Salmonirosea aquatica: one gene and its partner. The protein of the gene in region 1 interacts with the protein of each later gene in a pairwise test. Links are inferred from orthologs where the notes say so. Each region holds a gene or a part of one and is shown in the gene's direction. Other genes may lie near its edges.

The links.
Region 2: the proteins of def (region 1) and GBK04_RS10700 interact in binary tests that used the Escherichia coli proteins (3 or more experiments, as listed by UniProt). The link is inferred for Salmonirosea aquatica from one-to-one orthologs.

What each region holds. Positions count from the first base shown.
Region 1 is NZ_WHLY01000002.1:2,922,947-2,937,967, forward strand. The notes cover bases 12,199-15,021. They hold def (peptide deformylase), read left to right. Parts: upstream 12,199-13,232; coding sequence 13,233-13,811; downstream 13,812-15,021. Other genes in these bases: recJ (single-stranded-DNA-specific exonuclease RecJ), read right to left, coding at 12,199-12,535; ruvX (Holliday junction resolvase RuvX), read left to right, coding at 12,760-13,188; GBK04_RS13355 (amidohydrolase), read left to right, coding at 13,834-14,661; gatC (Asp-tRNA(Asn)/Glu-tRNA(Gln) amidotransferase subunit GatC), read right to left, coding at 14,686-14,973. Outside these bases: GBK04_RS13285 (TonB-dependent receptor domain-containing protein), read right to left, coding at 1-622; GBK04_RS13290 (WD40/YVTN/BNR-like repeat-containing protein), read left to right, coding at 879-3,914; GBK04_RS13295 (ArsR/SmtB family transcription factor), read left to right, coding at 4,056-4,382; GBK04_RS13300 (arsenite methyltransferase), read left to right, coding at 4,445-5,344; GBK04_RS13305 (arsenate-mycothiol transferase ArsC), read left to right, coding at 5,371-5,979; DNA repair protein RecO, read left to right, coding at 6,058-6,753; GBK04_RS13320 (hypothetical protein), read left to right, coding at 8,269-8,655; GBK04_RS13325 (hypothetical protein), read left to right, coding at 8,764-9,480; lptB (LPS export ABC transporter ATP-binding protein), read right to left, coding at 9,535-10,266; GBK04_RS13335 (GNAT family N-acetyltransferase), read right to left, coding at 10,263-10,817; more of recJ, read right to left, coding at 10,799-12,198. UniProt on the Escherichia coli protein: Removes the formyl group from the N-terminal Met of newly synthesized proteins. Requires at least a dipeptide for an efficient rate of reaction. N-terminal L-methionine is a prerequisite for activity but the enzyme has broad specificity at other positions.
Region 2 is NZ_WHLY01000002.1:2,304,463-2,319,454, forward strand. What follows is about bases 8,032-10,825. They hold GBK04_RS10700 (aspartate-semialdehyde dehydrogenase), read left to right. Parts: upstream 8,032-8,820; coding sequence 8,821-9,831; downstream 9,832-10,825. Other genes in these bases: bshC (bacillithiol biosynthesis cysteine-adding enzyme BshC), read left to right, coding at 8,032-8,136; GBK04_RS10695 (5-formyltetrahydrofolate cyclo-ligase), read left to right, coding at 8,139-8,723; GBK04_RS10705 (NADH-quinone oxidoreductase subunit D), read right to left, coding at 9,953-10,825. Also shown: GBK04_RS10665 (PQQ-dependent sugar dehydrogenase), read left to right, coding at 1-50; GBK04_RS10670 (carbohydrate-binding protein), read left to right, coding at 41-451; GBK04_RS10675 (hypothetical protein), read left to right, coding at 536-1,165; GBK04_RS10680 (putative Ig domain-containing protein), read left to right, coding at 1,463-4,360; GBK04_RS10685 (acyl-CoA dehydrogenase FadE), read left to right, coding at 4,501-6,312; more of bshC, read left to right, coding at 6,589-8,031; more of GBK04_RS10705, read right to left, coding at 10,826-11,170; fucP (L-fucose:H+ symporter permease), read left to right, coding at 11,322-12,575; GBK04_RS10715 (c-type cytochrome), read right to left, coding at 12,671-13,297; rpmG (50S ribosomal protein L33), read left to right, coding at 13,566-13,748; GBK04_RS10725 (DUF4295 domain-containing protein), read left to right, coding at 13,840-13,992; signal recognition particle-docking protein FtsY, read left to right, coding at 14,173-14,992.

The sequences.
Region 1 (15,021 bases):
CCATGCCCGTCAAACCCGAAGGCTTGCCATCCACCAGAATAATCACATTCTCACTTCCCCGCAAACTCAGGTTGCCGTCGATATCCACCGTCACGGAGGGTACGTTCTGCATAATATCCAGCGCACTACCGCCGAGGGTAGTAGGTAATTTATCCACGTTGATAATCTTCCGGTCCAGCGAGTACTCAATGAGTTCCTTTTGCCCGGTGACAGTCACAGTATTCAGCTCGCGGGCAGTTTGGGTCATAAGTACAGTTCCCAAATCCAGACTGGGCTTGTCGGCGGTCAGGATAATGTTCTTTTCGGAAAAATCTTTAAAACCCAGCGATTGAATCAAAATATAGTATAGGCCCGGGGTAACATTGGTAAGCTTGAAGGTACCCTTCTCATCGCTGATTACTCCGCCCGCTGCCGTCGAATCGGCGGTGCGGAATAGCGCAACGCTCCCGAACTGAACGGGTAGCTTTTGACCTTCTTTTTCGTATACCAGGGTACCTGTGACAGTGCCGGAGGTAGTAGTCGGGCTAGTTTCGGAAACCGTCAGCGCCGGAGTTTGTGCGTGACTGACAGAAAGTAGAAGAGTGAAAAGTGCTGATAAGCAGAGGATTGGTAATGACTTCATGAGTTGTGGTAGGTAAATAATTATCCGGGATTCGGCCTGGAAATGGAAGCAACATTTTTGAATTTTTGCAATTAATGTCTTTACATGCAAAACATCTGTTCCATATCCGCTCCGGCGAGATAGGCCGTTTTCATAGTGAATAGGGTGTGGGGCTAATGCCCCAGTATGTTTTAAAAATTATACACCTGTTATTGAATGCGCTTTCCTATTTTTGTCGTAACAACATTTTTTAACCTACCTGGCTAATCGGCTCACTATGAAAAAAATACTATGCTACACTCTGTTACTTTTTGTGGGTATTCCCCTAGGTACCTTTGCGCAGAAAAAGAAGAAAGGTACCTCGATTACCCCCACCGAAGCCAGCATCGAACCTACTTCGGCCGCGGCGCGTACGGCAGGATACCAGCAGCGCGAGAAGCTGGCTGCCGCTTCGCTGGTCAATAATGTGAAGTTCCGGGCCATTGGGCCGACGGATATGAGCGGACGAGTGGTGGACCTGGACGTGAACGATGCCAACCCCACCCAATTTTTTGTAGCCTACGCGTCGGGAGGGCTGTGGAAAACCGAAAACAACGGCATGAGCTTCACGCCGCTCTTCGATCATGAATCCACTATGACCATCGGCGACATGGCCGTTGACTGGAAAACCAACGGCCAAACCATCTGGGTAGGTACCGGCGAGAACAATTCGAGCCGCTCGTCCTACGCGGGTGATGGCGTGTACAAGTCGACCAATGGGGGCAAAACGTGGCAACACATGGGTCTGGAAGACACCCACCACATCGGACAGGTGATTCTACACCCCACCGACCCTAACACGGTATGGGTAGCGGCCGTAGGCCATCTGTATAGCCCGAATAGCGAACGGGGCGTATATAAAACTACCGATGGCGGTAAAACCTGGACCAAAACGCTCTTTATAGACAACAACACTGGTGCCATTGACCTCGACATTCACCCGACCAATCCCAATGTACTTTTTGCCTCGATGTGGTACAAAGAGCGCAGCGCCTGGAATTTTGTGGAAGGGGGCAAAACGTCGGGCATCTACCAGTCGACCGATGGCGGTAGTACCTGGCAATTGCTGAGTACCCCGGCCAGTGGCCTGCCGCAGGGCGAGGGCGTAGGGCGCATCGGGCTTACAGTCTATCCCCGCGATCCTAACATTATGTACGCCTTCGTGGATAATCAGGACAAACGCAAGCCCGAGGATAAGAAGGAAGAGGAGGGGCTGACGGTAAAGCAGTTGAAGGATATGAAGGTGGAGGATTTCATGAAATTGTCGGATCTGGTCATCAATGAGTTTCTGGACAAATCGAATTTTCCGACCAAAAACTCCGCCGCCCAACTCAAAAAAGACCTCGGCAGCGGCAAGCTGCAGGTAAAGGATATCTACGATTTTGTGGGTGGTGCCAACGATGATGTGATTTCGGCTGCCGTGAAAGGTGCCGAAATTTATAGAACAGACGACGGAGGCAAATCCTGGCAGAAAACCCATGATGAGCCTCTCGATTTGGTCTATACCTATGGCTATTATTTTGGGCAGATTTTTGTCGCCCCCAGCGATCCTAAGGTACTGGTCACGTTTGGGGTACCTATCCTTCTGTCGGAAGATGGCGGCAAAAGCTGGAAGAGCGTGGATAAGGAAAATGTTCACTCCGACCACCATGCCCTCTGGATCAATCCCAACAATCCCGACCACATGATCAATGGTAACGATGGCGGAGTGAACGTTACCTACGACCGGGGCAAGCATTGGTCGCACCTGAACTCGGAGCCACTGGGACAGTTTTATGCCATTGCCGTAGATATGGAAAAGCCCTACAATGTGTACGGCGGCTTGCAGGACAACGGCGTGTGGACAGGTACTTCCAAACCGCGCGAAAACGCGCCTCTTCCCGAGTGGAAATCCATCATGGGCGGCGACGGCATGCAGGTACAGGTCGACTGGCGCGACAACAATACCGTGTACACGGGTTTTCAGTTCGGTACCTACTTCCGGCTCGATAAAAATAAGAGCGGCTTCGGCAGCATGAAACGGCTGGCCATGCCCCGCGAAATCGGCGATCCCAAGTTGCGCTTCAACTGGCAGGCACCCATCCACCTGTCAAGGCACAACCAGGACATCGTATACTTCGGCTCGAACAAATTCCACCGCAGCCTTGACAAGGGCGAAACCTTTGAAACACTCTCGGATGACCTTACGAAGGGAGGCAAGGAAGGCGATGTACCCTTCGGTACCCTAGCCACAATCGACGAATCGCCTAAACGCTTCGGCCTGATTTATGCCGGTAGTGACGACGGGCTGGTGTGGGTATCAAAAGACGCCGGCTACACCTGGACCAAAATCTCGGATGCCCTGCCGCAGAATCTGTGGGTAAGCCGCGTGACGGCTTCTGCCCACGACGAAGGTACCGTATACGTATCGCTCAATGGCTATCGGAATGACAACTTCCAGCCCTACCTCTACGCTTCGACCGACTACGGCCAAACCTGGAAAACCATCGGCACCGACCTGCCCGCCGAGCCGATTAACGTCGTGAAGGAAGATCCCGTGAATGCCAACATTCTCTACGTAGGTACCGACCATGGTGTGTATATTTCATTGGATAAAGGTACCTCGTTCATGCGGATGTCGGGCGGGCTGCCCGCCGTGGCGGTGCACGATTTGCTGGTACATCCGCGCGACAAGGAATTGGTGGTAGGTACCCATGGTCGCTCCATCTACGTGGCCGATGTGAGCCTGGTGCAGCAACTGGCCGATAGCCTGCGGCAAAAGCCCGTGTATGCCTTTAACCTTGACCCTATAACTTATAATGAGCGCTGGGGCCGGATACGGAAATACGAAGAGCCGGAGCCCTTGAAGAATGAGATTCCGTTTTACACCAAAGCCGCCGGAAAATCGACCATCGAAATTCAAACCGACAAGGGGCTCACACTCGCTACTCTCACCGACACCAGCGAAGCGGGCCTCAACTACATAACCTGGAATCAGACGGTGAAAGCCGATAGTAAGGCGGGATATGAGCAGTATCTCAACGAGACTAAAAAGAAGGAGGAAAAAGAAATCAAATTGGAGGTAGCGGAAGACAAAAATCTGTACATCCAGCCCGGCAAGTATAAGGTCGTCATCATGACCGCCGATGGTACCAAAACCGAAAAGCCATTCACCGTGAAGGCCCCGGAAAAACGCCCCTCACGGCGCGGCATTGTTACCCAAAGTATCCCTTCTACCCCCGGAGAATGGGAGGAGTATAGGGAAGAAGAGCTGGGAATGGAGGAGGTGAAGTAAGGCCTTGTCTCAACGCAGATGGCTAGTTCCATTGCCGCAATGGAACTAGCCATCTGCGTTTTTTATAAAATATTAATCGTAATATTACGATTAATAAAAACTTTCACTACTTTTGGCGAATCAAAAGAGATTTACTTAGCCATGGGAGCCACCAAAACCGAAGAATTCACTACCCAGGAAAACCGCACGGCCCAACTGGCTAAGGCATTCGCGCATCCGGCGCGGGTGGCGATTCTGCGGTTGCTGGCCGAGAAGAAAGCCTGCGTGTGTGGCGACCTGGTAGATGAGCTGCCCTTGTCGCAGGCCACGGTATCGCAGCATTTGAAAGAACTGAAGCGCATTGGCATTATTAAGGGTGAAATCGATCCGCCACGCGTCTGCTACTGTATCAATGAAGTAGTGTGGGAAGAAGCCAAGCAAACGTTTGAGAGTTTGTTAAGTACCCTGAAGCCAGCTACCTGCTGCTAATTTTTTTGCCTGAATCTATCGTAATATTACAATAATAACTTCTCATCTAAACCAATAAATCCATGGAAACGACCGAACAGGAACTCAAAGAAATTGTCCGCAAGAAATACGCCGAAATTGCTAGCCAAGACCCGACCCTCAATGCCGCCTCGTGCTGTGGGGCCGGACCCGTATCACAGGAAGTCTATAACATCATGACGGACGACTACACACAAGTAGAAGGCTACACGGCGGAGGCCGATCTAGGACTGGGTTGCGGACTGCCTACCCAATTTGCCCAAATAAGAAAAGGCGATGTGGTGATTGACCTGGGATCAGGTGCGGGCAACGATTGCTTCGTGGCCCGGCACGAAACCGGCGCCGAAGGCAAGGTGATCGGCATCGATTTTACGGAAGAAATGATCGCCCGCGCCCGTAAGAATGCCGAAGTACGGGGTTTTAACAATGTGGAGTTCCGGCAGGGCGACATTGAGAATATGCCGGTGAATGACAAAGTAGCCGATGTGGTCGTAAGCAATTGTGTGTTGAACCTGGTACCCAACAAGCGGCAGGTGTTCAAGGAAATAGCCCGGGTCCTGAAGCCAGGGGGTCATTTTAGCATTTCCGATATCTTGCTCAATGGTACCCTGCCCGACAACCTGCGCCAGGCCGCCGAGCTGTACGCGGGCTGCGTGACGGGCGCCATCCCGAAAGAAGAGTACCTGGCCCTTGCCGCCGAAGCGGGTTTTGAGAATCTAACGATTCAGAAGCAAAAAGCCATTTTTATTCCTGATGATATCCTAAGCCAGTACCTGTCGGCGGCAGAAATTGCGGATTTCCGTAACGGAACGGCAAATATTGAAAGTATTACGCTCTTTGCCAGCAAGCCGGGTGGGGCCAGGAAGGGTACCTTTGAGATGCTGAACCCATCAATCGTATCCAACGACGCGGCCTGCTGTGAGCCGGGAAGTGGATGCTGCTAATTATACTTTAAAACTTGTTCAATAGGGTGCTGTTTTCCGAAATTAGGGCCTACCTGGAATCCCTGAACATAGGTACCATCCCGAAGGATCGTCAAACCGTACTGACCGAACTCCGAAATTATATCGCGGGCAAGTCGGCACGATCTGAGCCGGTCAGCCTAATGTTCATCTGTACGCACAATTCGCGGCGCAGTCATCTGGGGCAGGTGTGGGCGCAGGCAGCGGCGGCTCATTACGACATTCCGGGCATCCGGGCTTTTTCGGGCGGAACCGAAGCCACGGCCTGCAACCCCCGAACCGTAGCCGCTCTGAAACGGGCCGGATTTGTAATCATCAGATCCAGCGAAGGGGAGAATCCTACGTACAAAATCCTTTTCGATGAGGCGCTACCGCCCGTAATCGCTTTTTCAAAAGTGTATGATCAGCATCCCAATCCCGATCAAAGCTTCGCGGCACTCATGACATGCAGTCACGCCGACGAGAATTGCCCCTACATTCCCGGAGCCGAAAAGCGCTTTGCCATTACCTATACTGATCCTAAGGAATCGGATGGTACCCCGGCCGAAACGAGCACCTACGACGCGCGCTGCCGACAAATCGCGACCGAGATGAAGTACCTGTTCTCGAAGATATAGCCACTGCAAGTAACTACCTGAAACCTCCTGAATTGTCAGGAGGTTTTTGTATTTTTGCAGGAATAAAAGATTTACCTGATGCTCCACAAAACCCGAGGTATTGCCCTGAGTTATATCCGCTACCGGGAGTCATCCATTATTGCCAAAATCTATACCGAGGCATTTGGGATTCAGAGCTACATCGTAAATGGCGTCCGGAGCAGTCGCTCCAAAGCCAACCGCATTGCCTTGTTTCAGCCGCTGACGCTACTGGACCTGGTGGTATATCATAAAAACAAAACCGACACGTTGCACCGGATCTCGGAAATCAAGTGCCGGGTACCCTTTCACAGCCTACCGTTCGAGGTTGTGAAATCCAGCTTGGCGCTTTTCCTGACCGAAATACTGAGCAAATCGCTGCGGGAAGAAGAAGAGAATATGCCTCTTTTCGAGTTTCTGGAAGACGCCATCGGGTACCTCGACAACGCTGAGAGCGGCTACGAGAATTTTCATATCCATACCCTCGTGCAACTGTCGTTCTATCTGGGCTTTGGCATGGAAACCTCGGCCGACCTGACCAACGAACTACGGGCCAACCATTATCCGGCGTCACCGGATGCCATTCAGCGTACTGCGTTGCAGATATGGTTGTCGGCGCCCTTCGGAGTACCTGTAGCGCTTGATCGGCCCAGACGTCTGTCGCTGCTGAACATGCTGCTGTTTTTTTATAAAATCCATCTCGATTCACTCGGTGATATTAAGTCACTGGATGTGTTACATGAGGTGCTTAGTTAGCTGTTTTGAACGATAGGAGACTGTCAATCAGGTGATTTTTTAGGCAAAAAAGGAATGATTTGAAATAAAATTCGGTATAATTATTGCTCTACTACTCTTTTTTTAGAATCAAAAAGAGCACACACAAAGATGAAAAAAATATCCATCCTCCTGATGCTGATGGCCCTGGTATGGGCCTGTACTCCCCAAGAAGAGATTATCCCCAACTCACCCGCAACCAATCTGGCTTCCGATTATTCGGCCGACTTCCTGCGCGACTGGTTCAAGCTGGAATGCCGGGTTGTGAAGGAAACCCCGGGTTTTCTACCGCCCCAGGCGGCCCGGGCGTTTGGCTATACAGGTATTACTACCTACGAAGCGGTGTACCGTGGAATCCCGAATGCCAAGTCACTGGCGGGCCAACTCAATGGCCTGTCGCCTGCCGACATGCCCCAGGCGGATGCCCTGAGCATCCGGTACCATTGGGGTATCGTTGCCAATGCCGCTGTCGCCGAAATGATGCGCCTGCAGTTTGGCAAGAACCTGAGCGAGAAAAACCTTACAACCATCAATGAAAAAGAGGCGGGGTACCATACTCAATTTGCTCCGGATGCGGCTAGTAAGCTCGTCGCAAATTTGTCGCAACAGTTGGGCAAGGATATAGCATTGGCCATTTTTGAGTATTCCAAAGAAGACGGAGGGCATGAGGCCTACCTCAACCCATTCTCAAAGCCCTACATACCCGTGACGGGTGATGGCAAATGGGTACCCACCGATGCCAATAACCTGACGCCCATGAGTCCGCACTGGAAAAAATGCCGCCCCATGCTAGCCTCTAACATGGCGTTTGCGGCTCCGGTCAGTCCCATTGCTTTTTCCACCAGTTCGCAGTCGGATTTTTACAAAGCCGCGATGCAGGTGTATACCATTGTAAGCAGAAAGTCAGCGGAAGAGCAGGAAATCGCGCGTTTCTGGGCCGATGATCCCTTTGCTACCTGTACCCCTACGGGCCACACGTTCAATATTCTGACCCAATTGCTGGAAGAAACCGGTGCGACGCTCGAAAAATCGGCCGTGGGTTACGGCATGCTGGGTGTAGCCGAAAACGACGCGTTCATCACCTGCTGGAAGGTCAAGTACGATTTCAACCTGATTCGTCCGGTCAGCTACATCCAAAAGTACATTGATCCGGCCTTCAAAACCGTCATAGGTACCCCCCCTTCCCGGCCTACACCTCAGGTCACGCGACCGAAGCCGCTGTGGGCGAGCGGGTGTTCATCAAGTTGTTCACCAACGGCGACGGCGTGTACCCGTTCACGGACCGGTCGCAATTACAGCACGGCTTCTCGGTGCGGAAGTTCAACAATTTCAAACAAATGTCGGAAGAGTGCGCTGACTCCCGGCTTTACGGTGGAATCCATTATAACATGGACAATCAGCTGGGCTTACAGTTAGGCCGTGGTCTGGGGGACAACGTGTTGAATGCAATCAAATGGCCGCAAAACGTAAAATAAGTTGAAAACAAAAACTGGTAAATTGAAAAGGGTACAGCGTCTCCTGATGGCTTTGGCCTTCGGGTTTGTTTTCGCGGGTTGTGATAAGAGCAAGGTGCAGGAACAGGACGTAGCCTTGATGGCTGACTTGGAATGCCAGGCGCGGCAGTTAAAGGAAGAACGTTTCCAGGCGGCGAATGAATTTCGGTTGCGTGGGGATTCTTTGATGAAAGCCAACCGTACCCTTACCGAAAAGCAGAAAATAGAAGAGGATTCACTGAAAGAATCCCTGACCCGGCGGACGGGCGAACTGGCCACGCGGCTGACGTATGTCATGGACAGTTTGTTTGATGTGCGCTACAAAACTGTGGAGCAGCGGGAGGCCTTTGATCAGGCCTTAGCCAAAAAGGTAGGAGAAATTTGTGAGTAATTAGCCACCACTAGCTACCAGATGGCTGAGTGCGAGTAAGCTGCCGGGCCGCTGGAACGATTTTTGAGTACCTTAGCGTAATCAAAAATCGTCATAACGCTATTCATCATGAAAAAGATAATAATACCTTTTTTCCTAACCGCTATTCTCCTTTTTTCCACCGTAAAAGCTCAGTCCATCAAAGGAGCGTGGCGGTCGCAACAGCCCAACAATAGCACTGCCATGATGATTGTGGCTGACAACTACCTGATGATAGCTTCGTATAGTGTTCTCAACAAATATTTCGACCGTACCGAAGGCGGATCTTTTACGATGGACGGCGACCAAATGACCTACCTGACGGAATTCAACACCGACGACACAGCCAAGATCAACACCCCGGTAGTCTATACCATTGTACGGAAAGATAAGATCTTGACCTTAAGGGGCGAAGATGAGGAGCTGGTGTGGATGCTGGTGGACGACGCCGAAAACGTGCCGATGGCCGGAACGTGGCATATTACGGGGCGGGCTAAAGACGGTACGGGCGACATGATGGAAATTCATCAGACCGGTACCCGCAAAACGTTAAAAATCCTATCAGGTACCCGCTTTCAATGGGCGGCGATCGATCCGGCGGTAAAAGGCTTTTATGGTACGGGCGGGGGTACCTACGACATTAAAAACGGGAAGTATACCGAGCACATCGAATTCTTCTCGCGCGATAATTATCGCGTAGGTACCGACCTTACCTTCGATTGGGCGCTGAAAGATGGCCGCTGGGATCACGCCGGAAAAAGCAGCAAAGGCGATCCCATACACGAAGTGTGGCAGAAGATTCAGTGAATGAAAAGAATGATGAGTAATGAGCAGATAATCCTTCATCACTCATCATTCTTTTCAAACCTTTCGTTTCAATTCAAAACTTTGTCCCAGGTACACCCGCCGAACCACCTCGTCCTCGGCAAGTTCTTCGGCGGTACCCTGTTTCAGTATTTTTCCTTCGAATAAAAGGTACGCCCGATCGGTGATGGAAAGGGTTTCGTTCACGTTGTGGTCGGTAATCAGGATACCGATGTTGCGGTGCTTGAGCTTGGCCACGATCGTCTGAATATCCTCCACGGCAATGGGGTCTACGCCCGCAAAGGGTTCGTCGAGCAAAATAAACTTAGGATCGACAGCCAAAGCCCGGGCGATTTCGGTGCGGCGACGCTCCCCGCCGGATAGAACCATGCCTTTGTTTTTGCGCACGTGTTCCAGGCTGAATTCTTCGATGAGTTCCTCTACTTTCTGTTTCTGATCCTGCCGGGGAAGGTCCGACATTTCCAGCACCGCCTTGATATTTTCCTCTACCGTCAACTGCCGGAACACAGAGGCTTCCTGCGCCAGGTACCCCAGGCCAAGCCGGGCCCGCTTGTACATAGGCAGCCGGGTAATGTCGCGGTCGTCGAGGTACACGTGGCCACTGTTAGGCTTCACCAACCCTACGGCCATGTAAAAAGAGGTCGTTTTGCCGGCTCCGTTGGGCCCCAGAAGCCCCACGATTTCGCCCTGCTCCACCTGGTAGCTGACGTTGTCGTTGACTAGCCTTGCGCCGTATTTCTTAACCAGATTCTCGGTTCTTAGTATCATCGTAGCTCTTTTATCATCAGGTACATGCCCCGGTACTCCGGCTTCATTTTTTCAAAAGCCAAACGCGTTTCTCCTCTTTTTTCGTACCCTATTTTCTCGTAAAACCAACGGGCGTCGCTGCTGTCCATTGTATACAGAAAGGCATAGTCACGTCCAAGCCACCGGGCCACTGCTTCCGCCCAGGCCATGGCGCCTTGCCCCAGGCCCATACCGGCGTAGGCTCTGAGCAGGTAGATCCGCTCGATTTCCAGACCAGCGCCGGGTAGGGCATCTACATCCGGCCGGGCGTAAAGATTTATCTTAAGGTACCCTACAGGGTACCCCTCTTTTTTGATCCAATAAAATTCCGTTTGCGCATCGGCTAATTCGCGGGCCAGTGCCGCCGGGCTATAGCGCATGTGCTGGTACCATGCTCCATTGTCGTGCCAGAGATGCAGGTAATATTGAGGATATATTTCAAGACAAAGCGCCGATAAGGCGTCGGCATCCCCAACCCGAATCCTTTCCAGGCGTTCCCCGACACCCACGGGCTTTAGTTGCTCTGTTTCCATGTAGGCTCTCCAAACTTTATGTCCTTCAGCATGAACTGTAACGTGGTCTTCTCCCGAAAGGTATTCTCATCAAGGTGATAGCATATATCGAAAGGCTGGCCATTCATCAGGTCGGGGTAAATGTGCGCCATACCGAAGGCAATCACTGTGAAGGCCGGAGACTGGCCCTGATATACCTCGAACTTGATGTGCTTTTCTTTCATGATCGTCGGTTTTTTGGCAATGTGCACCTGTCGACTCACAAAAACGGGCGTCATATTACCCGGCCCGAACGGGCTCATCTGTTTAAGTACCCGGTAAAATTTCCAGGAAATTTCCTCCAGTTCGATTTCCATGTCCACCCCGATCATGGGCGTGAGCTGTTCCGGCAAGATGCGACTGCTCACGATTTTGTCAAAACGCTGTCGGAAGGCTTCGATGTTTTCGATAGGGAGAGTCATGCCCGCGGCGAAAGTATGTCCGCCAAACTGTTCTAATAGCTCGGAACACTCCTCGATGGCCTCATACACATCGAACCCCGGCACCGAACGGGCCGATCCGGCCGCTTTGCCGTTGGATTTGGTGAGGATGATGGTAGGGCGGTGAAAATGCTCGATGCAACGGCTCGCCACAATCCCGATGACGCCTTTATGCCAGTCTTCTTTATAGAGGACGGTACTTTTGGCGCCCGAAATCCAGGCATCCTGCTGGATCATGGAAAGGGCTTCATCGGTAATGCTGGTGTCGAACTTGCGTCGGTCGGCGTTATGCTTGTTAATTTGCGTGGCAAATTCGCCCGCTTCCTCCTCATTCTCACACAACAACAGCCGTACAGCCTCCCGGGCATGCTTGATGCGCCCGGCGGCATTGATGCGCGGCCCCAGGCCAAATACCACATTCGTAATATCCAGCACATTGCGGAGGCCAGCGATCTGGATCAGGGCTTTCAAACCAGCGCGGGGCGAGGTGTTCAGCCGCTGCAGGCCGTAATAAGCCAGCACCCGGTTTTCGCCCGTAACAGGTACAATGTCGGAGGCAATACTCACCACCAGTAAATCCAGGTAGGGGTAAAGTACCTCCAGATCCAGGCCGTTTTGCAAACAAAAAGCATGCAGCAATTTGAAACCTACCCCGCAGCCGGTGAGTCCCTTATAAGGGTAAGCGCAGTCGTCGCGCTTGGGGTCCAGGACGGCGGCCGCGGCGGGTAGTACCTCACCGGGACGATGGTGGTCGCAGATGATGAAATCGACACCCAGGGTGTTGGCATAGGCTACCTTATCTACTGACTTGATGCCACAATCCAGGGCCACGATCAGGGTGAAACCGTTTTCCTTTGCCCAGTCGATGCCTTGGGTGGATATCCCGTAGCCTTCGGTGTAGCGGTCGGGAATATAGTAGTCGAGCTGGTCGTACAAAGTACGCAGAAAGCCATAGAACATCGTCACCGACGTGGTACCATCCACGTCATAATCGCCATATACCAGTATTTTCTCGCCCGCCGCCATCGCCGAGGTGAGGCGTTCCACAGCTTTGTCCATGTCCCGCATCAGGAAAGGATCGTGCAGGGATGACAGATCGGGTCGGAAGAAACTCCGCGCCGCTTCGAAATCACCCACACCGCGCTGCACCAGCAACGTGGCCAGAAACGGACTGACGTTGAGTTGGGCGGCCAGATCCACGGCAGTGGCCCGCTGTTCGGAAGTAGGTTCGGCGACAGGTATCCAGCGTTTTTCAATCATGAGGGCAAAGATAGGGAAAAGGCCAGTCTGTGGGATAAAGCCGGCAGGCCGGCGAACGTATTAAGAAACTTTAACATCAGGGAATCGATTCCTGTTCAGGTACGTAACTGTTGCCAAAAGCAAACGAAAGCAACTATCTTTGCATTTTCCAATTTTGAATGAGTGGATAGAATCTGACTGCAAATATTCTATCATTCACTCATTCCATCACTCAAAATTAACACATGCCCCGACTCCTGGCGATCGATTATGGTACCAAACGAACCGGCCTGGCCGTAACAGATCCGCTGCAGATTATTGCGACGGCGCTGGAAACGGTGCGGACGCATCTGTTGCTGGACTACCTGAAAAATTACATCGGCCGGGAAGAAGTCGAAGCCATCGTGATTGGGATGCCGAGCCGGCTGGACAGCTCCGATACGCACAACACGCAGCCCGTCAGGACGTTCATAAAAAAACTGGAAGGTACCTTTCCTGATATTCCCATCCACGCGCATGACGAGCGGTTTACCTCCTCAATGGCACTGCAAGCCATGATTGCGGGGGGCAGCAAGAAGAGCGAACGCCGAGAAAAGGGAAATCTTGACAAAGTGAGCGCTACTATTATCCTACAGTCGTACATGGAAAGTCAGCGTCTGAATCCGTTACGGTAATGCACCTGTTACGAAGCGATTTTTTCATATATAGTTAATTGACAATGATTTACCCCATAGTGGCCTACGGTGACCCTATTCTGAGGAAAGTAACGAGGCCGATTGAAAAAGACGAAGTGGATCTGAAAAAACTGTCGGAGGACATGTTCGAAACCATGTACGATGCGTCGGGCGTGGGACTGGCTGCTCCGCAGGTAGGGTTGAACCTTCGCGTGTTTGTGGTGGATGGCACTGCGATGAATGAGGGTGAGGAAGAAGAGGACAAAGACCCGTCGCTGGAAGGATTCAAGAAAATGTTCATCAATCCGCAGATCCTACAGGAGGAGGGCGAGGAATGGTCTTTTGAAGAAGGCTGCCTGAGTATTCCTGGGATTCGGGGCGATGTGTTCCGGCCCGAAAAATTACGGATCAGGTACCGCGACCTCGACTGGAACGAACACGAGGAAGAGTATGAAGGTACCGCCGCGCGCATTATTCAGCACGAGTACGACCATCTGGAAGGAAAGCTTTTTACGGACTACCTGCCCACGCTCAAAAAACAACTCCTCAAGCGTAAGCTCAACGACATCGCCAAGGGCATCGTAGATGTGGACTACCGCATGCGATTCTATAGCCGCAAGTAGCCCTTTTGATTTAAAGATTTTTTTGAACTTGGTACTTGTAAATGCTTTGGAAAAGGACGAGCATTTCTCCAATCTTTCTGTCGCTCTGATTCAGACCGATCTGGTCTGGGAAGATGTAACGGCCAATCTGGCGGTGCTGGAAGAAAAGCTGGCTTCCCTCTCCGAGGCGGCCGATGTGATTGTGCTGCCCGAGATGTTTTCAACGGGATTCAGTATGGATGCTCCCGCGCTGGCCGAAGTGATGAACACCACAACCACGCGCTGGATGAAACTCATCGCTGCCCAGACCCAAGCCCTGGTGATCGGGAGTTTCCAGGTCAAAGAAGAGGGTACCTACTACAACCGGCTACTCTGTGTGCGGCCCGATGGTACCTATGAGGTTTACGACAAGCGGCATCTTTTCCGCATGGGTGCCGAGCACGAAGTTTTTAAAGCAGGTAGTCAGCGCCTGATCGTCGACTGGAAAGGTTGGCGGATTTGCCCGCTGGTATGTTATGATCTGAGGTTTCCGGTTTGGAGCCGGCAAAACAGCCAAAACCTCTACGACCTGCTTTTGTATGTGGCCAACTGGCCAGCTGCCCGATCCTATGCCTGGAATACTTTGCTGCGCGCCAGAGCCATCGAGAATTTGTGCTATGTGGTGGGCGTAAACCGTATCGGAACTGACGGCAACGGCATTGACCATCGGGGAGGTTCAATCGTCGTGGATTTCCTGGGCGAAGTGAGCACCGACCTGGGCGAAGCCGAAAGCGAGAAAGTGGTGCATCTGGCCAAAGAGCCGCTGGAAAAATACCGGCAGCGCTTTCCGGCTCATCTCGATGCTGATGATTTTTCCCTGGTTGGACAATGAAAGTACCCAGGGTACCTCACCTCACTACTCGATTACCTTGGGTACCTTGATGTAGGTATCATCGTGGCTGGGCGCATTGCTCAAGCCCTCTTCCCGTGAAAGCGTATTGCTAGCCACATCTTCACGCCAGTTGTTGACCGCGTCGGTTACGTGCGTGAGGGGTTCTACACCTTCGGTATCCAGTTCATTAAGCTGCTCCATCCAGGTTAGCACACTTTCCATGCTAGTCAGCAACGCCGCTTCTTCCTCAGGTTTTACTTCCAGGCGGGCCAGGTGGGCAATTTTCTGTAATGCTTCGTGGTCGATTTTCATGGGTCAGAGTCAATATTTTCTCCAAGGCGCAAAGATACCATTTTTAAG
Region 2 (14,992 bases), 620 kb from region 1 along the record:
GATCACGGCCGCCTATACCGATGGAGGAGGCGGAGGTATCATGCCTTTAACGACCAGAACATCTTTATGGCTTCGCCCGGCCCAGGTGGAAGTCGAGCAGGCTGACAGCCTCTATCAGATCAGGAAAGAGCGCGGGGGTATTTCTGGTCTAAAAAATGGCTCGTTCTTTGTATTGAAAAATATTGATTTAAAGGAAATAAAAAATCTGACCTATCGGTATGCCGTAAGCGAACCGGGTGTTCAAATAGAAGTACACACAGGATCGCCAGGAGGTCCTTTACTAAGTACTTTATCCTACACGCCATCGGAGAGCGCCGATGCATATGCCGAAGCGAGTACTCCTGTAAAAACCTCTTCTGGCATCCATGACCTGTACTTCGTCTTTGTTCGTAAGGAAGATAATGCTTCTAAAAATTCGGGAGCTCTGGACTGGGTGCGGTTTGGAAGGTAGGTGAAGTACAGTTGCTTTTTTAATTTTACTGCCGGGCCGGGTCCCGTAGTTTCGGGTTCTAATTGCACCATAACATATGCACCTATGCGCACACTCTATCATTCCTTACTATGTGTCCTTGTCTTTTTCGGTAGTACGAAGGCGCAGGAATTCAAAAGACCCTACCAGGACGAACGAAATGGCTATATGGAGATCGGCGTGGGGGCGGTAGCTTCCAAAGCGGGGGCCGCCTATACGGTCAATCCTGTTTTCCTGAGAAATACCCGTCTGGGCTGGCAGGTTTTTCTGGCACCACAGCTTCTGCTTGCCCAACGAATCAATATGGGCCTAAAGTTGGGGGGTGTATTCAGGCCTAAGTTTTATGACCAGGAGTCTAATAGCCAGCTACAGGGCAAATTTACTCCCTTTGCCCTACCCTTTGTGGATCTGTACCTGGGGGGCACCGGTTACCATTCAGCGCGATTTCTTATTGGTGTAAGTGTGGGCGCTACCTACATTGGAAAGCTGGAAGCTCGGAATGTGGCTACTGATGAGGTATATAACCTACGCCGCCGTAACCGCGATATTTTCCTGACCGTTGCTCCACACATCGGTGTAGTTTTAGGCGATTTGAAAGTACAGGTCGAACATATTGTCACTACCCCCTTCAACCCTGACATGACTTCCATTAGCCTCAGCAATACTATCCCAATGGGACGCCGGCGGTATTTCTAGTAGGCTTTCCCTGGAGTACTTACAACAGAATTTTCCTATGAAGAAATTCTATATTTAGTGCATCCCCATGACTGTACACAAATAGATAAATATAAGCTCCTAACAACAATCCCTTGATGTTTGTGTTACCTTTATCCTGAGCTCCAGCCCGGGCTTAGAGTAAGTAGATAACTTCCGATAGACTTATGTAAAAAATTGCTTTATCCGTTGTACCAGAAAATGCTGAGATACGGGGCGAAAAAGCAAGTGAGGTAGGGAGCGGTGGGGAAACAATAAGTTTATTAAGAAAACCATAGTATGTGTACGTCATTTTACAGGCCTATCCGATTAAGACAGATTTTTCTAGCAGTAAGTCTACTGGGGATCTTTATAAGCGGGTCATTTCGTCAGGTACTGGCCCAGCATCCGGGCACGCAAGCGGATAAGCAGCGGTACTTTTCACTGATGTTGCTCAATATTTCGCAGGAAAAGGATTTTGAACTGGATGTGATTCGGCAGGCGGCGGCAGCGGGCATGAATTCTGTTCTCCTGACGGTGCACTGGGACCGGGTCTATAAAGATTCTCCCACGGGGCCAGGGGATTGGTACCGCTACGATAGTGAGATCAAACTTGCTACCGAACTAGGCCTCAAAGTAGCTATTCGAATCATGGTGGGGCGTAATAACGCTTTTCTCAAGGGCTTTTGGACCGACGCCGAAAGTATGAAGGATTATCGCCAATATCCCCTCAGGGAAGGCTATCAGTCCACCTCTTTCAGCTATCTGCACCAGCCCTCGGTGAATCTGGCCGCTGATTTTGTGAAGCAGGTAACGGAACGCTATAAGTACCTCCAAACCCAGAATAACCTGCTCTTCATATCCACCGTCGCTACTCCCACTCAGGAGGCAGGGTACCATATGTTCAGTATTCCCCCTAACGGGGAGTATAAGGATTTGTATCTCACTATTTTCGATTACTCCACACTATACAAACAGGGTTTTGTTACCTGGCTGAGGGGTAAGTATAAGAAACTTGTCCGACTAAATCTGCTGTGGGGAAGCGATTATAAGACCTTTGATGAAATACTACCGCCGGTCACGCCCTGGGATGTCAAGGAATCCTTTTTCGGGCGCCGGGGCAAAGATTGGTACATCTACCGTCATTTGGCCTTCAAGCAGTTCAACGACCGAATGATTCAGGCCGTTAGAGAAGTAGACAACAGTATATCCTATGTTGCAGAATTTGGAGCTGTTATTGACAACATCAGTGCCGTTCGGGCTACGCTGGCTTTTCGGGATCTATGTGAGAAAGCTGACGGCATCAAAATCCACGATTCGGAGCAGTATGACCACCGCTGGACGATGGATGTAATCCGCAGCAATTCGCGACCCGACCAGATGGTGATGAACGAAGTGTTCTACGCCGATTACCTACCCCACAGTGAGTTCTACGAACAGATCGACGAATGTTTCGAAAGTGGTGCCAAAATGGTGGTATTTGTGCTGTCTACTACGGGTCACGTGGCTGCCGTTCGCGAGGTAATCCGGAATTCGGCGGCTAAATGGCTCAATAAACCCCTTGAGCCCATTGTGGCCACCGATACGGTTTCCTACCTGCTGTCACGCGTGATCGACAAGACAGTCAATGATGTGGGGGCCTTTGACACCTGGAAAAGGCTGGCACGAGGCGGAAGTACTCCACGACCGGTGTATGTACACCTGGAAGAGGATATCCTGACGGATGAATACTGGAAGGCGGCAGCTAATATGCCCCCTTACATATTGAATCCTATACCCATGCAAATTATCGCGGTGAACCGGGCCTTTACCTTCCGGCTGCCGACGGATACCTTCGCCGACCGCGACGGAAGCATCATGCGCGTAGAGGTACCCTCGCTTCCTAGCTGGTTGAGGTATGAAAATGGCGTGCTGACCGGTACGCCCACCGTACTGGGAGATTCCCGGCTGCTGGTAAGGGGCATTGACGACGAAGGCGCTGTCACGGAGGCCTACCTGACCATCCGGGTTGATACCCGAGAAAATGCCAATAAACCTCCCACAGTACGGAAAAATCTGGCCAATGTGGTAACGGCGGTCAACGAGTCGTTTCTGTTTACGCTTCCTGGCGATTTATTTGTGGATGACGATGGAACGGTAAGTCGCATCGAGGCTAGTGAACTACCCCCGTGGCTGACTTTTCAAAATGGCCAGTTTAAGGGCTTTCCAACAAAGGCTGCCGATTATCGGGTAGCTTTGAAAGCCTATGATGATCTGAATGCCTTTGTGGAGATATACTTTACGATTCAGGTAGTAGAGCCCAGGTTTCTGAATAATGCTCCCTACGTCCAGAATACGATTCCTGTGAAATTCACGAAGGTAAACGAACCTTTTAAGTATACTTTACCTACCAACATATTCGGGGATGGTGATGGTTATATCGCTCTGATTACGGCGCAGAACTTGCCTACCTGGCTTACTTTTTCGCTCAACGAGTTTTCGGGCATTCCACCTCAGGTGGGCGAATACCGGATCATTGTCCGTGCTTACGACAATGTGGGTGGCTATGTGGATACCCCCTTTATTCTGAATGTGGAAATTCCCCGTCTTACTTTTGACTTGTTGCGCTCGGGTCGTGCAATCGATCGGCAGCTTATTCGCACGCTTAAAGAGGCTGACACGCTGCGGGCAGGGTCGATGCCCCCCTTACTGAACATTTACGCCTATGGCAATTTTGAGTTCGACCGGGTGGATTTTAGCCTGAGCGGACCCTACAGGCACAACGCCACATCCCGAAAATTTCCGCACGCCCTTTTTGATGATGAAAGTGGTTTTGCACCCTATATTGGAAGCTACACCCTTTTAGCCAAAGCCTATAAAATGGACTCTTTGGTACTCATCAACTCGCTACGATTCAGTATTGCTCCCGGTGATTCAATCCAGACCGCAACCAGCCTCGATGAATGGCAAAGCTACCCTAATCCCTTCGAGAATGTTTTTAATATCCAGCTCCCCGAAAGCCAGCCATCGGCTGCTTACTCATTCTCGCTGGTGAATACCTCCGGGCAACGCATTTCTGTCCCCGCCAAATGGGTGTCCTTTTATAATTCAATCGCCCAAATCGACCTCTCAGGCTTATCCATCGGGGCGGGAATTTACTTTGTGCGCGTAGAATCCAACGGAGAATACGTCCGGCTATTCAGGGTCATGAAAAAATAGCCAGCCATTTTTTTTAGAAAGGAAAAGTTCGATAATAGTATGCTTGCATACTATTATCGAACTGCTTATATTTGCCTTGTCTATTATAGTATGCATGCATACTACTTGGTTGATTTCCCAAACCCGAAAAATAAAAGTCTATGTCAGTTGTTGAAGATAAAGCTTCCATCAAGGGCGGCGAATTCCTGATTCAGGAAACCGACGCATCGCAAATATTCATTCCCGAAGAATTTACGGAGGAGCAACGCATGATTGCCGCCACCTGCCGGGATTTTCTGCGCACCGAGGTACATGCCCGGCTTGACGAAATCGACGCAGCCAAATCGCCCGAGCTGATGGCATCGCTTATGGACAAAGCCGGTGAATTGGGCCTACTGGGAACTGCCGTTCCAGAAGAGTACGGCGGTTTTGGCATGAATTTCAATACTTCCATGCTCGTGGCCGAGAGCCTGGGAACGGGCCATTCGTTCTCAGTGGCACAGTCTGCACATACGGGAATTGGTACGCTACCTATCGTATATTACGGCAGCGAGGAACAGAAGGCCAGGTACCTGCCCAAGCTCGCCACGGGCGAGTGGAAAGCCGCCTATTGCCTGACTGAGCCGGACTCGGGATCGGACGCCAATTCTGGTAAGTCGAAAGCGGTACTTTCCGATGACGGGAAGCACTACAATCTCAATGGGCAGAAAATGTGGATTACCAACGGGGGCTTCGCGGATTTATTCATTGTCTTTGCCAAGATCGAAGAGGGCGGCCAGACGGATAAAAACCTGTCGGCTTTTATCGTAGAAAAAGACTTCGGAGGCATCACCATGAACGAGCCGGAGAAAAAACTGGGCATCAAAGGTTCGGATACCCGCCAGATATTTTTTAACGATTGTCAGGTCCCGGTCGAAAACCTACTATCAAGTAGAGGCAACGGGTTCAAGATTGCCGTGAACATTCTTAATATTGGCCGCATCAAGTTAGGGGTAGCAGTTCTGGGCGGGGCCAAAGGTACCTTGGATCATGCCATCAATTATGCCAACGAACGTAAACAATTCGGTATCTCGATTGGTCGTTTTGGTGCCATTAAGCACAAACTGGCCGAAATGGCTTTGAAAATTTACGTGTCGGAAACCGCATGCTATCGCGCAGGGCAAAATATCGACGACGCCGTGGAAGATTTGAAGCAAGGTGGTATGAGCGATGCCGAAGCCAAACTAAAAGGTGTGGAGCAATTCGCCATCGAGTGCGCTATCACCAAAGTACACGGCTCAGAGGTACTTGACTACGTGGTGGATGAAGGGGTGCAGATTTACGGCGGTATGGGTTATTCGGCCGATGCTCCTATGGAGCGGGCCTACCGTGACTCGCGTATCAACCGTATTTTTGAGGGTACCAATGAGATCAACCGCCTGCTGATTGTGGATATGCTTCTGAAGCGGGCCATGAAAGGCGAACTGGACTTGATGGGTCCTGCCACGGCCGTGGCGAAGGAAATCATGTCCATCCCCGACTTTGGGATCGAGGATGACGAGGTACCCTTTGCCAAAGAGAAAAAAGTACTGAAGAACCTAAAGAAAGCCGCATTGATGATCGCTGGTGCTGCCGTGCAGAAGTTCATGATGAAACTTTCGCACGAGCAGGAAATCCTGATGGATGTAGCGGATATGATTATTGAAATCTATGCGGCCGAATCGGCCCTGCTGCGGGTAGAAAAACTCATGAGTCAGCAGGACGAAGCGGCTGTGGCCTTGCCCAAAGATATGGCTCTGGCATATTTGCACGAGGCCGTGGACAAGATCAATTCGGCAGGTCGCTCGGCAATCACCTCTTTTGCCGAAGGCGATGAGCTTCGGGTCATGCTAATGGGTCTGAAGCGTTTCACCAAAATCGATCCGATGAATCTGAAGGAGGCCCGCCGCCGCATTGCCGATGCCATGCTGGCCGAAAACAAGTATATTTTTTAAAGAGACGTTTTCCGACGTGGCGGAAAATCAAGACTGTACGGGCCAAGGTCCGCGCAACTAAGAACCAATACGACTACTACGTTGAGAAAGCCGATTCTGATTCAGGGTCGGCTTTTTTGTAAAATGCTCAGAATAAAAAAGGCTTTTCGAATGGTCGAAACTTAACGGAATGGCATATAGTTCTTAAATCAACTATTTTGCAGCTTTTTGTTCAGTCTCCTATTTCCAAAGCCATCAGCCATTCGCTAACAGCCAAAAGCTACCTACCTACATTCGATGAAACTTCATTCCGTTGCGCTACGTACCACGGGTCAATTTCCCCCGCTTCTGCTCGATTATCTCGATCAAAAACCCGAACTGAACGATTTTTATACTGTATTTCCTAGCCTCGACGAGGCCAAGCAAGCGATACAGCAACGAACGAACTTTGATCCGGCCAAACGACAAACCCTGGTTGAGATTCTGTCAAAACAGTACGCAGGGATTTCCAATCCGCCTGATTTCTCGCTGTTACAGAACGAAACCACCTTCACCGTTACCACCGGCCACCAACTGAATATCTTCACTGGGCCGCTGTACGTCATTTATAAAATCGTGACGACGGTCAATCTGGCGCGCGTTTTAAAAGAAACCTACCCTGACTACGATTTCGTGCCTGTTTACTGGATGGCCAGCGAAGATCACGATTTTGCCGAGATCGCTTCTTTTAATCTTTTCGGACAAAAATATACCTGGTCAGGTACCCCTCGTGGGGCCGTGGGCCGGCTCGATCCGAAAGAACTTGAAACAATTCTGAACCAGCTCCCCGAAGCCGTTCCCATTTTCCGAAAAGCCTACCTTAAGAATGAAACCCTGGCCGGTGCCGTGCGATGTTATATGCATGAACTGTTTGGGAAAAAAGGACTGGTGACCCTGGACGCGGACGACGCAGCGCTCAAAAGTCACTTCCTGCCTGTCATCGAAGACGAATTGTTTAACCAAACTTCCGGTGGCCTGGTAGCAGAAACGACTGCCCGACTCGAGAAGCTGGGGTACCACACACCGATTCACGCGCGCGAAATCAACCTGTTTTATTTAACGGAGGGCCTGCGCGAGCGCATTATCCGAGCCGAGGGTACCTTTAAAATAATTAATACAAATCTGCAATTTACCGAAGCTGAAATCCGCCAGGAAGCCACCGAACATCCTGAGCGTTTCAGTCCCAATGTGGTACTCAGGCCGCTGTACGAAGAAATTATCCTACCTAACCTAGCCTACATCGGTGGTCCTTCGGAGGTACCCTACTGGCTGCAGTTGAAGGATGTGTTCGACCATTATAAGGTACCTTTTCCCATGATGATTCCGCGCAATTTTGCGCTGTACGTTAATGCAGCCAGCCGCCACCGGGTCGAAAAACTGGGGCTCACGTACGAAGCTATTTTTAAGGAAAAATACCAGCTAAAACGCGATCTGGTCGAGCGGCTTTCGGAGCATACGCTTTCGCTGGATATGGAGAAATATTCCTTTGCCGAGGTACTTTCTAAGGTAGTGCACAAGGCTGTAGATGTGGACTCTACCCTGGAAAAGGCCGTGCTGGCCGAGCGGGCGCGGCTTTATAATTCCCTGGAAAAGCTGGAAAAACGCATTAGAAAGGCCGAAGAACGTAAGCACGGCATTCAGGTAGGTCAGTTGGAAAATCTGCTGGACACTTTCTTTCCCAAAGGTACCCCTCAGGAGCGACACGACAATTTCCTGAACTTCTATCTGAACAACCGAAATTTCATCAAAATACTGTTCGATGCTTTCGATCCGCTGGATTTCAGGTTTAATATTCTAGAAGAGTGATCTTGACCAAGCAGCAAAGTCGGGTGTTTTTCCTCGAAGAAAGAGCCAAACTCACTCCCGCTGAAACGGAACATTTGAGCCGGTTGATCGCCGGTCGGTTGTTCCATATTCTTACGGAACGCTCAGTGAGGTACCTTCATTCTTTCCTGGGGGCTGACTCCCGCCAAGAAGTTGATACCCGTCTGCTGCGCCAACTGTTGCAAACCAAGATTCCGGCGTTGGACTGGGCTACTCCCCGCATTATTCCTGGTACCCGCCGCATGGAACATTACGTATGGGACGACACCACGGTATTTTCGGTCAATCGCTGGGGGATCGATGAACCCGACGCCAGTTCTGCCCAAATCTTTGACCTCCGTTCGATCGACGCCGTCCTGGTTCCTTTGCTGGCTTATGATCGACAGGGCAACCGTGCAGGCTATGGCGGCGGTTATTACGACCGTTTCCTGGCCGAATGCCGGTCGGATACTCTAAAAATCGGCCTGTCCTTTTTTGAGCCCATCGATGCCATCAGTGATGTGAATGCGTGGGACATTCGGCTCGACTTCTGCGTGACGCCTTTCGCGGTACACCGCTGGGACTATTGATTTTCAGGTTCCCTGAATTAAGGTGTGGATATTCTTTGTATTTTTGCGCCAATTTTATCAATTCCCGTTTCATGTTTTATTCAAATCAATTCTAAAAATGAAAATCGCAGTCGTAGGTGCTACCGGCTTGGTGGGCAGCGAAATCCTCAAAGTACTGGCCGAGCGCAATTTCCCCGTGACGGAATTGCTGCCCGTTGCTTCTGAGCGTTCCATTGGCAAGGAAATCACGTTCAAAGGTAAACAGGTGAAAGTGGTGGGATTTGAGGAAGCCATCAAGGCCAAACCTGCCATTGCGATCTTTTCGGCAGGCGGAGGTACCTCGCTCAATCTGGCTCCGAAATTTGCCGAAGCGGGTATTACGGTGGTAGATAATTCATCGGCCTGGCGCATGGACCCCACCAAAAAATTGGTGGTACCCGAAATCAACGCCCACACGCTGACGCCTGAAGATAAAATCATTGCTAATCCCAACTGTTCAACGATTCAGATGGTACTGGTGCTGAATCCTTTGCACCAAAAATATAAAATCAAGCGCGTGGTGGTTTCGACCTACCAGTCGGTGACAGGTACCGGCAAAGAGGCTGTGGATCAACTTTTTGCCGAGCGAAAAGGCGACCATTCGATCAAGAAAGTCTACCCGCACCCCATCGACCTGAACGTGCTGCCGCACATCGATGTATTCCTCGACAACGGCTACACCAAGGAGGAAATGAAAATGACCAACGAAACCAAGAAAATCATGGGGGACGACAGCATTGCGGTCACGGCTACCACAGTTCGTATCCCAACCATCGGCGGGCATTCGGAGGCGGTCAATGTGGAGTTTGAAAATGAATTCGACCTGGCCGAAGTACGGGCTATCCTGGAAGCCACCGAAGGCGTAGTGGTACAAGACGATCCCAAGAATTTCCTTTACCCTATGCCATTGACGGCCCATGGCAAGGACGATACCTTTGTAGGTCGCATACGCCGCGACGAAACGCAGCCCAAAACGCTGAATTTGTGGGTTGTAGCAGATAATCTGCGCAAAGGAGCCGCTACCAACGCAGTACAGATTGCGGAGTACCTTGTTCAACATGAGTTGGTTGAAGTAACCGAAAATGTGTAAGTTTGCACTAACAATCTGACACCCAATAATTATGAAAGCCGCTTCTGCCTTGATCAGAAGCGGCTTTTTTTGTAAACTCAGTAATTTACAGATTTGCGGTTCAAAGTCAGGAGTTTCGCGCTCAGCGATCAACTTCCCCCATCACCAAATCCAGCGAGCCGATGACGGCCACCAGGTCGGCCAGCAGGCCGCCGCGTGAAATCTCGCTGATGACCGATAGATTATGGAAAGAGCACGCACGCGCCTTGCAGCGTACGGGCACATCCGAACGTCCATCGGTACGGAAGAAAAAGCCAAGCTCGCCCTTGGACGATTCGGCCCGGGCGTAGAAGTCCATGGCTTTGGGGCGGATTTTCTTAGGTACCATCGCCTGGGGGTCAAAATCGCGGGTACGGGCGTAGTCGGTCGTTAGTTTTGCCAGGCATTGCTCAATGATTTTCACGGATTCCCAGCATTCGGCCACGCGCACCCAGTTCCGATCCCAGCAGTCGCCCAGGGTACCCATTTCGCCCGTGCCGATGGGAATGTCGAAATCCAGTTCGGGATACACCGAGTAGTTGTCTACACGCCGCAAGTCATAGCGCAGACCCGAGCCGCGCAGGACCGGACCCGTGCAACCATAATTGATCGCAGTTGGCATGGGCAGTACGCCCACATTGGCCGTACGCTGGATAAAGATTTTGTTCTCGATAACCAACTGCTGCAGCTCGATAAGCTTGGGCTTTAGATATCGGATGAATTCGGCGCACCGCTCTTCAAAATCCACGGGTAGGTCGTAGAACAACCCGCCAATCCAGATGTAGTTGTACAGCATCCGCGCGCCGCAAACCCATTCCAACAGGCGAAGAATCTGTTCACGATCCCGCATCATCCACAGGAAAGGCGTATAAGCCCCAATGTCCATTGCATAGGTACCTATTGCCACAAAGTGCGAAGCCAGGCGATTCAGCTCGGCCACCAATACCCGGATGTACTCTACCCGTTTGGGAATATCGTTTTCGATGCCCAGCATGCGCTCCACGCCCATTACGTAGGCATGTTCTGAGTTCATGGCCGCCACATAGTCCATGCGATCGACATAGGGGATAATCTGATTAAAAGGCAGCGATTCGGCGTGCTTTTCAAAGCAGCGGTGCAGGTACCCCAGATGAGGGACCACATCGACCACTACTTCGCCGTCGGTAATGATCTCCAGCCTGAGTACCCCGTGCGTAGACGGATGCTGAGGACCCATGTTCAGAATCATCTCCTCTTTCCGCAAATCACTGAGCCCATATTTGTTCGGCTCCGAATGGGTCAGGTGCTCGGGGCGGTAATCGTATTGCAGAGGTACATTCATGGGATAAAAGTACAAAAGAGAATGGCAAAGAGCGGTCAGAAAATCCGGACTTTAACAGAATATGGGGACGTACGGGTTCATTCCCGGCTTTTTTTCCCCGAGGCAAGTATGATTCCCCCTTCCCACTCTTCCTACACTAAAAAAACACCTTATGCTGAAAAAAACTCCTATCCTCCCGTTTATTCTCATCACCAGCCTGTTCCTGATGTGGGGCCTGGCCAATAACATGACCGACACGCTGCTTTCAGCCTTCAAGCGGATCATGAGCATGTCCGACTTCCAGACTACCTTTGTGCAGTACGCTTTCTACGGAGCATACTTTTGTCTGGCCATTCCGGCTGCTATCCTCATCAAAAAATATACTTACAAAACCGGCATTCTCATTGGCTTGGGCCTTTTTATCGGCGGGTCGTTACTTTTTTATCCTGCTAGCAAAACCATGGTCTATGGGCATTTCCTGGCGGCGCTTTTCATTTTGGCGGGTGGCTTATCACTGCTCGAAACTTCGGCCAATCCCTACATTATCGCTATGGGACCTGAGGAAACCGGCACCCAGCGCCTCAATCTGGCGCAGTCGTTCAATCCCATTGGTTCCATCATCGGGGTACTTCTCAGCAAACTATTCATTCTTTCCAAACTGAATGTAGCAGGCGAAGCAGAACGCGCCTCCATGTCGCCCGAGCAATTGCAAGCTATTCAGTCCGAAGAATTGACGGGTGTGATGGGGCCTTATGTAGGGGTAGCTTTATTTCTGGTTCTGATCTGGCTACTTATATTTTTTAATAAAATGCCTACCGCCTCAGACGAAAATAGCTCGCTCAACTTCGGTGAAGCCTGGGGACGGTTGATCAAAAAACGGTCGTATGTCTGGTCGGTGATTACCATGTTTTTTTACATTGGCGCACAAATAGGTACCTGGTCGTTTACGATCCGCTACGTGATGAAGGAATTAAACGTCAACGAAGAGCAGGCTTCCAGCTATTACCTGGCTGCGCTCGTGCTATTTCTGTTATCGCGCTTCGTATGTACCTACCTGATGCGGTTCATTGCGCCCCATCGGCTTTTGGCCAGCCTGGCCGTCCTGGCCTTGATCTTGACAGGTACCGTCATGGCTTCGGGAGGGTATGTAGGCGTATATGCTTTGGTAGGTATCTCGGGCTGTATGTCGCTGATGTTTCCTACCATTTACGGCTTGGGGCTGCGTGGTGTGGGACAGGACACCAAAATTGGCGGTTCCGGGCTCATCATGGCTATCCTGGGCGGTGCGGTATTGACGGGAGTACAAGGCCAGATTTCCGACGCTACCCAGAGTATCAATACGGCCTTTGTCATGCCGTTGTTCTGTTTTGGGGTAGTCGTGTATTTTGCCTTGCGTGAGGCAAAGGTAGCTCCACAGAATATGTGATCCGGCGGGCATTCAGCTTATACCGCTTTAGCCAGTGAACAAAAAAGGCTGCTTCTATAAGATGGAGCAGCCTTTTTTGATGATCTAGATATATATTATAGGGAGTTAATCCATCTTCCCAACTTCTCTACTTCTTCTCTGGGTACTTGGGTCATGGGAGCCATAGGTGGGTACCCCGGCCAATGCTCGGGCTGAGGTTTGTACACTAATTCCACGATTTGAGCAATGGAATATTTTTTCTTAGCAACTTCTGAATAAGCCGGGCCTACCAGTCGGTCATAGGGTTTGTGGCAGGCTGAGCAGGTATTTTTATTGAGCAGAGCCGCAATATCCGCCGGAACAGGTTTTTGCTTAGGCGCCTCGTCAGTTTTCTTAGCGGATGCTTCCTCTTTCTCCGAAACTTCCGCTATGGTTTTGCCGGCAGTTTCGGGCTTCCCTTCGGTCAGCGCGGTACTGGTACCTTGCTCCGAATCCGCATTTTCAGTTACCGAAAGCGAGTTGATCGAGTCAGGATTCACTTTCAATTCATTGTCTGCAAATGTTTCGTCATTGTCCTTACGGGGAGTAAAACTTCCACCTCCGGCGGTTTCCTCGCGCTCAGCGCGGCCACTGCCGTAAAATTTATCATACTGGGCCTTATCTTCTTTGGAAGAGCAACTTATACCAACACAGGCGGCAAAGGCCAGCGACGAAGCAAGTAGGGTTAGTTTTTTGAGTGCCATACGGAGACTGAATTTGGGTAAGAAGTAAGTTAATAGGAGAGATTGAAACAATCATGCCATGTTACAGACTCTCTATCAATAAAGCACAAACCTCGTACATTTTCCTAAATTGTGAACAATAAAATAGAATGAGTATTGAAAAAAAATCAATCAAAAACCGTCTGATGCCTGGGAGATGAAATAATTCTCGCTTTTTTAAAAAATGATTTTGCTAATTTAGGGATAAGCCTTACTTTTGCAATCCTATTTGTAAAAAAGAAGCAAAGCAATGGCTAAGAAAGGTAACAGAGTTCAGGTTATATTGGAATGCACCGAACAAAAAGGATCGGGCGTACCGGGTATGTCACGCTACGTCACGACTAAGAATCGCAAGAATACGCCGACGCGTATAGAATTGAAGAAATTTAATTCGTACCTGCGTCGTTATACGGTTCATAAAGAGATTAAATAATATACAACCCGTTGGGGGTGGTATCGGATCAGGTTGGCTACTTCTATGAGTTCTGTCCGTATAGCCCGCAATTCATAAACTATTCATAGATATGGCTAAGAAAGTAGTTGCAACCCTGAAAAAAGAAGGAGGCAGGACCTTCGCCAAAGTGATCAAGGCGGTGAAATCGCCCAAAACCGGTGCCTACACTTTTAAAGAGGAAATGGTACCTACTGATACCGTTCAGGACGTATTAAAACGATAAGCGCAATCAGCCTAAAAGACTGATTTTACGACCGAATACACGAAAAGTCCCTAAATGGGACTTTTTTTGTTTTATTTTTGGGCAAGTTGCTAAGGTACCCCTCCAAGTGGTTCTGCGTTAGCATGGCTTTTTATAAACATAGCACCCTCAACACTTTAATGGTGGGCAACCACTTCTGGTATGGGCATATTTGGTTTTTTTTCCAAAGAGAAAAAGGAAACACTCGATAAGGGACTTGAAAAGTCCAAGGATAGCATCTTCGGTAAACTTTCGCGGGCTTTGGTGGGCAAAGACACCGTGGACGAAGAGGTACTCGACGAGCTGGAGGAAATCCTGATTACCTCGGATGTAGGGGTAGGTACCACCGTCAAGATCATCCGCCGCATCGAGGCCCGCGTGGCGCAGGACAAGTACACCTCGACCAACGAACTCGACCGCATCCTGCGCGAAGAAGTGGCGGGCTTGCTTTCCGAAGGATCTGTTGTGGGCGTTACGGATAGCTTTGAAACGGAACATCTGCCCAAACCTTATGTTATTATGGTCGTAGGGGTCAATGGGGTAGGTAAAACCACCACCATTGGCAAACTGGCGCATCAGTTTCAGCAGCGGGGCCGCAAGGTAGTATTGGGAGCGGCCGACACGTTCCGGGCCGCCGCCGTGACCCAACTCAAACTCTGGGGCGAACGCGTAGGGGTACCCGTGATCGAGCACGGTATGAACACCGATCCCTCGGCCGTAGCCTTCGACGCGCTGAAAAAAGGCGTAGAGATTGGCGCGGATGTCATCATTATCGACACAGCTGGACGTCTGCATACCAAAGTCAATCTGATGAACGAGTTGGGCAAAATCAAGCGCGTGATGCAGAAGGTACTCCCCGACGCTCCGCACGAAGTGATGCTGGTTCTGGACGGCAGTACCGGGCAGAATGCCGTCATTCAGGCTCGCGAATTCACAAAAGCTACTGAGGTAACATCATTGGCCGTCACCAAACTCGACGGCA